Regions from separate parts of the Gluconacetobacter diazotrophicus PA1 5 genome, predicted to be linked through region 2. Evidence: predicted binding sites of a transcription regulator. Region 2 holds the regulator's gene; the other holds the start of a gene.
The links. Region 2 encodes LexA, which represses DNA repair genes until DNA is damaged. Its sites were predicted from a motif close to TGTTCTANNTANGTTC; they were not measured.
Positions count from the first base shown of each region.

Region 1 (4,827 bases), 1.9 Mb from region 2:
TGGCCTTGCCGGCACGGCTCTTGCCCAGGCTGAGCAGCCGGCACAGGCGGCCGTAGGCCGCGCGGTCGGTCGGATAGACCAGCACCGGCGGGAAATCGGCGAGGTCGAGGCGACAGCCGACGACCAGCCGGACGCCGGTGGCCCTCGCCGCGACATGGGCCTGCACCATGCCGGCCAGGGAATTGCGGTCGGCGATGCCCAATGCCGCGATACCGAGCGCCCTCGCCTGCTCGAACAGTTCGAGCGGCGACGACGCCCCGCGCAGGAACGAGAAATAGCTCGTCACCTGCAATTCGGCATAGCGGCTCATCCGAAGATCCCATGCAGAAACCAGCCTTGCGAGCCGGTTTCCCCGTGCTCGCCGTCACCCGAGCGATAGACCCAGAACCGCTCGCCGGATGCGTCCTCCAGACGGAAATAATCGCGCACCGTGGTCAGTTCGGCATCGCCCTGCCACCATTCGCCGAACACCCGTTCCGGCCCATCAGCGCATTTCACCTTCCGCCGCACTCCACGCCAGATGAAGAACAGCGGCGGCTGATCCGGCAGTTCCGCCATGGCCTGCACCGGCTCCGGCCGCGCCAGCAGGCGTGTCGGACGTGGCCAGTGCTCCGGCCAATCCTTCTGGTCGTCCGGCGCCAGCGCCGGCACTCGACAGAAGGACCGCTCCGGCACATCGCTCTCCACCGGAGCGAAGCGATACAGGGAACGATGGCCCACGCGATTGGCCAGGGTATCGATCAGATCCGAAACATCCGGTTCTTCCTCCGCGATCAGCGAGGAGATTTTCTGGCGCGGCGCGATCGGCTCGGCCAGTGTGGCGGTCAGGACCATACGCTCGATGCCAAAACCCGGATCGATGGTTTCGATCTTCTCGCACAGCAGCCTGACCAGGCGCTTGGCGTCGCGCACCGGCGTCGCGGTGGCGATGCGGATCGCCTCGGTGCGGCTGTCGACGCGGTGCAGCACCAGGTCGAGACGCCGGGCTCCCTGCCCGCGTTCTTCCAGTCCCTGACAGAGCGGCGGGACCAGCCTGCCGATATAGCGGGCAATCGTCTCGGCGGCCCCGATCGGTTCGGCAAAATTCCGGCTGACCATGACCGGGTCAACCGGCCGGACCGGCAGGATGGCCTCACTGATGCGACCATAGGCCTGGTCCAGCCGGCGGGCGACGTCCGGCCCGAAGCGGAGCGCAAGCGGCGCGCGCGGCATCGCGGCGAGCGGAGCGATGGTCGCGACGCCCAGCGCCCGCAGGTCCTCGATCATATTGTCCGGCAGGCGCAGGGCCTCGATCGGCAGGTCCGCGATCGCGGCGGCCGTCTCCCCGGCCGGCACCACCAGAGTGCGCGCGCGGCCATAGCGCGCCAGCGCATGGGCTGCGCCCAGCGTGTCGGCGACCACAGCCTTGGCTGTGATGCCGGCGTCTCGCAGCCGCCGCACCATTTCCGCCAGCATGGCCGGCTCGCCGCCATGCAGATGATCGGCGCCGGTCGTATCCAGCACCAGACCGTCAGGCACGTCCACCGCCACCAGGGGGGCGATCCGCTGCTGGAACCACAACGCCAGTTTCTCCAGCCCGGTCCGGTCGCCCTCCTGGTCGGCATCCATGGTGATCAGATCAGGGTAAAGCGCCTGCGCCTTGGCGACCGGCGTGCCGGGACGCACGCCCGCCTTGCGGGCGGCGAGATCGACCGAAAGCACGACGCGGCGTCGTCCCTCGCGCCCGACCAGCGCCAGCGGCGCCTCAGGCGCGGGTGCGTCGGCGCCCAGCCTTTTCCTGATCCGGTCCGTCGGCCACAGCGGCAGGAAGAGAGAGACGACCCTTGCCATCGCAAGCCTCCACTTCGAAATCGGCGGATTCTCCCGCCCGCGCCCGGATCAGTTCCAGCAGCCAGCGCGCCCGTCCGACGCCGGGCACCGGCAGGGATTCAGACGGCAGGACCGAAATCCGCCAGCGCGTGACACTGGCGGTCGGCTGGCCGAAATCAGCCGCCTCGGTCTGCCGGCGCCAGCGGCGGACGGCGATCCCCAGCGCGCCGGACGTCTCGGCCGCCAGTTGCAGCCGGCGGGAGGCGGTCATCGACAGACGCGCGACCTCGGCCACGACGGCACCCAGACCGCCATGCCGCAGTCCCTCCTCGAAACAGGCCAGGACATCCTGGTCCGCCCCGGCCTCGACATAGATCACCCGGCTTCCACCCAGTCCGACCTGTTTCAGGGCGGGGGCGAACAGATCCTGGCGGGTGACAATCCACAGCACCTTGCCCTTGGTGCGCGCGGCGATGCCGGCGGCGAACTGCCCGGCGGCCGCGCTGTTGAGGGCGTCGTTCCCGCCGCCTGCCACCTCGTGCAAGGCGCCGAGCGCCAGGCCGCCACCCGGCAGGCGGCGATCGATGTCACGGATGCCAAAGGGCAGCACGGCCCGTCGGCGGGTGGCCGATCCTTCGAGACGGCGGATCTGGTCCCGCAGCGCCTCCAGCGGGGGACGGGATAGGGGCGTGGACATGGTCGATCGGTTTCCGGGATGGGTTCCCAACCGGCGGTCGGGGTCTTTTGTTCCCTATTTGTTCCTTACTCTATCCAAGAGTCAACGCCGCATCGCACGTGCAGGGGTCGCCCCAGGCGGAAAAGCCGGAATCGACATCGTGGCAGCGACACCGTGATTCCATTGCAGGACAGGGGGTTACGTCCGCAGCGCTGAGAGCGCCCCCCTCTCGACGGCTTGAACGCGGCGCAAGGCCAGGCCGTCATGCACGGCGCCAGAGCCGGGATCCGCCGTCCGCCCGAGTCCCCGACCACCAGGGGCAGGTCAGGATGGCGCAACTTCGCGAAAAATAATGTGTTCCTTGCCTTCGCTCCATGCGTTCCTCCCATTGCCGCATGTATGGAGATACCGATGCCCGACGATCTTCCCGCGGTTCGGACGCAAACCCTGGCCCGTATCATCGGGCCCTATCTCGTGGTGCTCGCTGTCGCGTTGTTCGCCCGCCTGGGCACATTGCCCATGCTGCTGCCGGTCTTCATGCAGAACGGCCCACTGGTGCTGGCCACCGGCGCGTTCACCCTGATGGCGGGCCTCGCCATCGTCGCACTCCATCTTCGGTGGGAGAGCCCGAGTGCGATTGCAATTTCTCTGATCGGCATTGTCATCACGCTCAAGGGCGCGGCGCTCATGGTTGTGCCGAGCCTCGGCGCCGCCATGACGGCCGCGATCGTGGAAACGCCCCCGCTGTTGCTGATCGCCGCCGCTATCGTACTGCTGTTAGGCCTTTGGCTGAGCTTCGTCGGCTGGACTTCGCGGGCATAGCCATCGCGTGCGAGACGAGGGAAGAGAAAGCGATCCGTGTGCAATCTGTTTTCGATGACCACCAACCAGCAGGCGATCCGCGACCTCGCAAAGGTCATGGTCGACCGCACCGGCAATCTCCCGCCGTTACCTGGCATCTATCCCAACATGATGGCGCCGATCGTTCGCAATTCGGTGGACGGGCGCGAACTGATGATGGCGCGCTGGGGGATGCCGACGCCGCCCCGCTATCTCGCCGGCAAGACGGTCGATCGGGGCGTGACCAACATCCGCAATCCGCAGTCGCCGCATTGGCGGCCGTGGCTCGATGTCGCGCATCGCTGCGTCGTGCCCTTTACCAGCTTCGCCGAGCCCGAACCGCAGCCGGACGGTTCCCGGCCGCCGGCCTGGTTCGCGTTCGGTGAGACGCGTCCGCTCGCTTTCTTTGCCGGCATCTGGTGCCGGTGGACGTCCGTGCGCAAGGCGAAGGACGGAGAGACGACGGACGACCTGTTCGGCTTTCTTACGACAAAGCCGAACCACGAAGTCGGAGCCATTCATCCCGAGGCCATGCCGGTGGTCCTGGCCACCGGGGAGGAGATCGACCGCTGGATGACGGCGCCGATCGACGATGCGCTGCTCTTGCAGAACCCGTTGCCTGACGGCACGCTGACCATTGTTGCCAGGGCGACCCCGGAAGACCCATCACGGCAATAGCCCCCTCTCGCTATCGTCCCCGGAACGGATGGAGCAGCAGGCGCCGGTATCCTCCTTCTGTCAGCACGCGCGCGAAACGCACCAGCCGTTTCATGCGGAAATGCAGATCGTGCGAGAGCCAGTCCCGTGAGGAAACCTTCTGACCGAAAAGGACGAACGCGATCTCATGCTGCGTCGCCCCGGCGTCCAACCCATCGAGCGTACGGAGCGCCAGGATCAGCCGAGTGACCCGATCTGGCGACAAGGTCGCGGGATCGGGTCCGGAGCGCCGGCCCATCAACGCGCGCCAGAGCCGCAACGCGGCCTGGACGCGCACCTCGAACAGGGCGTCGAGCGGCAGGACGACAGAGAGGGCTTCGATCTCCGACGTCACCAGATGCAGGCGCAGAACGACGCCGGGGCGCTCAAGCAGGAGTTCACCAACCTGGCCCGCCGGCAATCCGATAAAAACGGAGGTGAACGGCGGGTGATCCGGGTCAGCGAGACCGGTCGGTGCTTCCATCAGCGCGATCACGCCCGGCAGCACCGCAGCACTCCACAACGCAGTACGCGGGTTCAGCGCAGTGCGGACACTTTCGAAATCGCAACCCCCAGCGCCGGGCGAACGCCTCGGCATCTGGCTGCATCAAGGCACCCCGGCGCAGGGCGCGCTGAAGGGTGGCACGCTCACGGATAAAGTCCCGATTGCGACTGACAAACTGCAAGGCAAAGGCAGGGGCGTCGAGCGACCGCAGGCCCTCGTACGCGCCCGCCGACCGCCAGGTGGCGCGGCTCATGGCGTCGTCTCCGATGCGTAACGGGTGGGAACTGGGCAAGCACTTGCT
Region 1 covers NC_010125.1:105,746-110,572, reverse strand. Annotated here, with positions in the region: gene GDI_RS00510 (error-prone DNA polymerase) at 1-310, opposite strand, end outside; gene GDI_RS00505 (Y-family DNA polymerase) at 307-1,830, opposite strand; gene GDI_RS00500 (ImuA family protein) at 1,745-2,506, opposite strand; gene GDI_RS00495 (hypothetical protein) at 2,897-3,307, shown strand; gene GDI_RS00490 (SOS response-associated peptidase) at 3,344-4,003, shown strand; gene GDI_RS00485 (DUF2285 domain-containing protein) at 4,014-4,529, opposite strand; gene GDI_RS20155 (transcriptional regulator domain-containing protein) at 4,480-4,779, opposite strand.
Region 1: GDI_RS00500 (ImuA family protein) is a predicted target of LexA. The motif match lies at 2,555-2,570, and genes of this name have one in related genera.

Region 2 (4,827 bases):
AGGATTCGACCATCGCCGACCTGGCCGTCGCGACCAATTGCGGGCAGATCAAGACCGGCTCGCTGTCGCGCTCCGACCGCACGGCGAAATACAACCAGCTGATCCGGATCGAGAACGAACTGGCCACTGCGGCCCGTTACGCTGGCCGGACGATCCTCAAGACGGCCTGATCGCGCGGAAAACGTACCGATCCGGCGGAAAGGGAGGGAAAAACTGTTCCCTCCCGCCACCGGATCGGGAATAGTTCGCGATGGAATTCGCTGAACGCGACAAGGGGGCGTACCAGACCATGCAGATCGGCCGGATGATTCGACGGGCAATCCGCATGGTCATTCCCCCTGCCCTGTTCATCGGCCTGACCGCCTATTTCGGCTGGAACGTCATGCAGGGCGACCATGGGCTGCAGAGCTACAAGGCGCAGCTGCAACTGCTGGCCGAGGCCCGGGCCGCCCAGCAGGACGCCATGGCGGAACAGCAGGTCTGGGTCCGTCGGGTGCGTGGGCTGAAGGAAAGCGCGCTGGACAGCGACACGCTGGACGAACGGGCGCGGGCGATGCTGAACCTGTCCCGACCCGATGAACTGGTCGTCCCCTACGGGGCGCACGAACACCTCTACTAAAGGGGAAACCCAACGAAAAAAGCCGGGGGTCCGATGGACCACCCGGCTTTTTTGTGCCGATTCCACGGGACATGTCCCGTAGAGCCCGCCTGCTTATTTGATCTTCGCTTCGCGGAAGGCGACATGCTTCCGCGCGACGGGATCGTACTTGCGCATTTCGAGCTTGCCGGTCTGGGCACGGGCATTCTTCTTCGTGACGTAGAAATACCCGGTGTCCGCCGACGAGACGAGCTTGATCTGAATCGTGTTACTCTTGGCCATGGAATCCTCAGCACTGCTCCGCCGCTGCTGGAACAATCAGGTGCAGCAGTGGTTCAAGTCGGCGGAAAATGCGCATACACAGCCCCGAGGTCAAGCGTTAGTCGCACCGATCGTCCAGATATGTGTGATTCGCGCCAAAACGGGGGAGAACGGGACCAATGCTGAGCGTGTCCGAGGCCCAGGAGCGAATCCTGGCGGAACTGATTCCCATGGGGCCGGAACTCGTGCCCCTGGCCGAGGCCTGGGGGCGCGTCGCGGGGGCCGGCATTGCCGCGCGACTGGACAATCCGCCAGCCGATATTTCGGCCATGGACGGATACGCGGTCCAGGCGGCGCACTGCCGGGCCGGTACGACCCTGCCGGTGATCGGCGAGAGCCCCGCCGGCCACCCCTTCCCCGGCGTCGTCACCCCGGACGGGTGCGTGCGGATCTATACCGGCAGCGTGATGCCCAACGGGGCGGACAGCGTGCTGATCCAGGAAAACGCGACCGAATCGGACGGGCGGATGACCGCGAGCGCGGACGCCCAGGCGGGCCGGCACATCCGGCGGCGCGGCCAGGATTTCGCCCTGGGGCAGATCGTGGTGGCCCCCGGACGGCTGCTGCTGGCGCGCGAGGTCGGATTGATAGCGGCGGCCAATCACGCATGGGTTCCCGTCCACCGGAAGCCGACCGTCGCGATCCTGGCGACGGGCGATGAAATCGCGCTGCCGGGAGAGACGATCGCGCCGGGGGGAATCGCCAATTCCAACGCCCCGATGCTGGCGGCGCTGGTCCGGGCCTGTGGCGGAACGCCGGTGATGCTGCCGATCGCGCGCGATGACGAAGCCGAGATCGCGCGGCTGGCCCAGGGCGTCGAGAGTGCGGACCTGCTGCTGACCGTGGGGGGGGCGAGCGTCGGCCGCTATGATCTGGTGCAGCGGGCGCTGGAGCGGATCGGGCTGTCGGTCGATTTCTGGAAGATCGCGATGCGTCCGGGCAAGCCGCTGATGCATGGCCGAATCGGCCGGGTGCCGGTGCTGGGCCTGCCGGGCAATCCGGTGGCGGCCATGATCTGCGCCATCGTTTTCGCCATGCCGGCAATCCGGGTACTGGCGGGCCGCAGCGACCCGATGGTGGCGTACGACCTGGCGACACTGGGGGGCGACCTGCCGGCGAACGACCATCGGGCGGACCATCTGCGTGCCCGGCTGGACCGGGCGGCGGACGGCAGCCTGCTCGCCACCGCGTTCCCGCGACAGGATTCGGCCATGCTGCGCACCCTGGCGGACAGCCAGGCGTTGATCCTGCGCGCCCCCCACGCCCCTGCGGCCCGGACGGGCGAGCCGTGCCGGATCATCCGCCTGGATACGCTGTCCATCTGAGATGGCTGACCGGAAATGCGCGCTGCGCGGCACTCTCGCCCACCAGCCCACATTTCCGGGCAGCCTCCGAGGGCTGTTGACGGCGCAGGGGGAACCAATATAGAACATCGGCATTAGGTTTCCTGTTTGTTCCATGCCCTGGTAACGGATCGGCCAACCATCGGAACAGTACGATCACGGGGGTGCCAATGCTGACGCGCAAGCAACATGAACTGCTGCTGTTCATCGACCGGCATCTGAAACAGACGGGCTTTTCACCCTCCTTCGACGAAATGAAGGATGCGCTGAACCTGCGGTCGAAATCCGGCATCCACCGCCTGATTTCGGCGCTGGAGGAGCGGGATTTCCTCCGTCGCCGTCACCACCGCGCCCGCGCCCTGGAAGTCCTGCGCCTGCCGGAAACCATGCCGGCCGCCACCGGCAAGCCGCCCCTGGCGGAATCCGGTCCCCCGCCGGTCACCGCACCCGCCACCGACGAGTCCGCTGCTGCCGAATCCTTCGTGCCCAATGTCATCAAGGGTGATTTCGCCAACCGGCTGGCGGGGGCGTCCGTTGCGACCGAGGCCGGGGCGATTCACCTGCCCTTCTATGGTCGGATCGCCGCCGGCCAGCCGATCGAGGCCCTGCGTGAAACCGGGGCGCAGATCGAGGTTCCGATGAACCTGCTGGGCCATGGCGAGCATTATGCGCTGGAAGTCGCGGGCGATTCGATGATCGAGGCCGGAATCCTGGACGGCGATACGGTGATCATCCGCCGGGGCGACGTGGCGCAGAACGGACAGATCGTCGTCGCGCTGATCGACGACCAGGAAGTCACGCTGAAACGGCTGCGCCGGCGCGGCAGCACCATCGCGCTGGAACCGGCCAACGCGCGCTACGAGCCGCGCATTGTCCCGTCGGACCGGGTCCGAATCCAGGGCCAGCTCGTCGGCCTGCTCCGCCGGTATTGACCGGGACGGACGGGTTTCAGGGATAGCACCACAGATCGTCATAGGACGGCAGCAAGCCGGCCAGGTTCGCGACCTGTTCGGGACCGACCTGATCCAGATGCGGAAATTCCGCTAGGACGCGGGCCCCGCCGAACAGGGTGATCGCCCGCCGTGCCTCGCGCGACGGCTGTCCGTTCAGGATCACGCCGGCGACGGCCAGGCCGCGTGACCGCAGGGCCTGCAGGGTCAGCAGCGTATGGTTGATCGTACCGAGCTGGCTGCGGGCCACCACCACCACCGGCAGGGCGAAACGGACCATCAGGTCGATCATCATGCAGTCGCGCGTAATCGGGACCATGACCCCACCTGCCCCTTCGACCACCACGGGACGCGCGTCCCGGGCGGGCGGGAGTACGATCCGCGCGGCATCGAGCGTGATCCCGTCCTGCTCCGCCGCGTCGAAGGGTGACAGCGGGGCCGGAAGGACCACGGCGGGCCGGGCGATCCGGGCCGGGTCCACGCCGCACAGCGCGGCAATGGTGACGCTGTCGGCGGTGTCCTCGGCAATGCCGGTCTGTAGCGGCTTCCAGTAGGACGCATTCCAGGCCTGGACCAGGCACGCCGCCGCCAGTGTCTTGCCGACCTCGGTATCGGTACCGGTCACGAACACGCCCCGGCGCGACGGCGTGCGAAACAGGCCGTATCCGATCTCGTAGGTCGCGGTAACGCCGCCCCGGTTGTCCAGATCGCGCAACAGCCGGCGCATCGTGCCCGGCCCCGCGGGCCGTGCGCCGTCGCGCGGCAGGGATGCGCCGATCTGGCGCAGTTCGCGCACGAAATCCAGCGCGGATGCGGGATGGTCGATCAGCGTTTCGTGCCGCCATGACCCCACCCCGGCACCGGGCCAGTCGGCCTGCAGTTGCTCCAGGCCCGGATAGGACGGCACCGGGCAGTCCAGTCCCGCCGCCCGGTGCACCGCACGCCATTCCGCGAAGCTGCCGGCGCAGAGGGTGGAAAGCGCCATCATGCCGCCCGGCGCCAGCCGCGCGGCCAGGCGGTCCAGCGTTGCGGCGGGGTCCGTGAACCATTGCATCGACAGGCTGGAACAGATCAGGTCGAACCCCGTGCCGACCGATGCGGGATCTTCCGCGTCCACGACCGCATAGCGGACGTCCCCGCCCAGGGGCGTCAGGCGCGCGCGCGCGCGTTCGACCATTTCCGGCGCCAGATCGGTAACCGTCAGGATGGCATCGGGGAACAGGCGGCGCAGATGGGCGCTCAGGAAACCGGTGCCGCAACCCAGTTCGAGGATACGGGCCGGCGCCAGGCCACCGGCCGCATCGCAGGCGGCCCTGATCCGATCGGCCAGGCGCGCTGCCACCGACGCCTGGATGCGGGCGGCGGCGTCATAGGAGTCGGCACCGCCGAAACGGGCCGCGATCTGGTGCTTGCGCGGATTCATGGGGCGGCATCCATCATATGCGTAATCGCGGCGGCGCAGGCGTCGGGATGGGTCAGCGGCAGCAGATGGCCGCCATCCGCGATCCAGTCGACGGCAAGCCGGTCATGGAAACAGGCATCGGTCATGGCGGGCGAGACGATCGGGTCCACCCGCCCCGCCAGGACGGCGACGGGCGGCAGGGCGTCCGGGCTG
Region 2 covers NC_010125.1:1,956,159-1,960,985, reverse strand. Annotated here, with positions in the region: gene eno (phosphopyruvate hydratase) at 1-170, shown strand, start outside; gene GDI_RS09170 (FtsB family cell division protein) at 290-619, shown strand; gene rpmG (50S ribosomal protein L33) at 713-880, opposite strand; gene GDI_RS09160 (molybdopterin molybdotransferase MoeA) at 1,039-2,244, shown strand; gene lexA (transcriptional repressor LexA) at 2,433-3,194, shown strand; gene bioD (dethiobiotin synthase) at 3,211-4,635, opposite strand; gene GDI_RS09145 (alpha/beta fold hydrolase) at 4,632-4,827, opposite strand, start outside.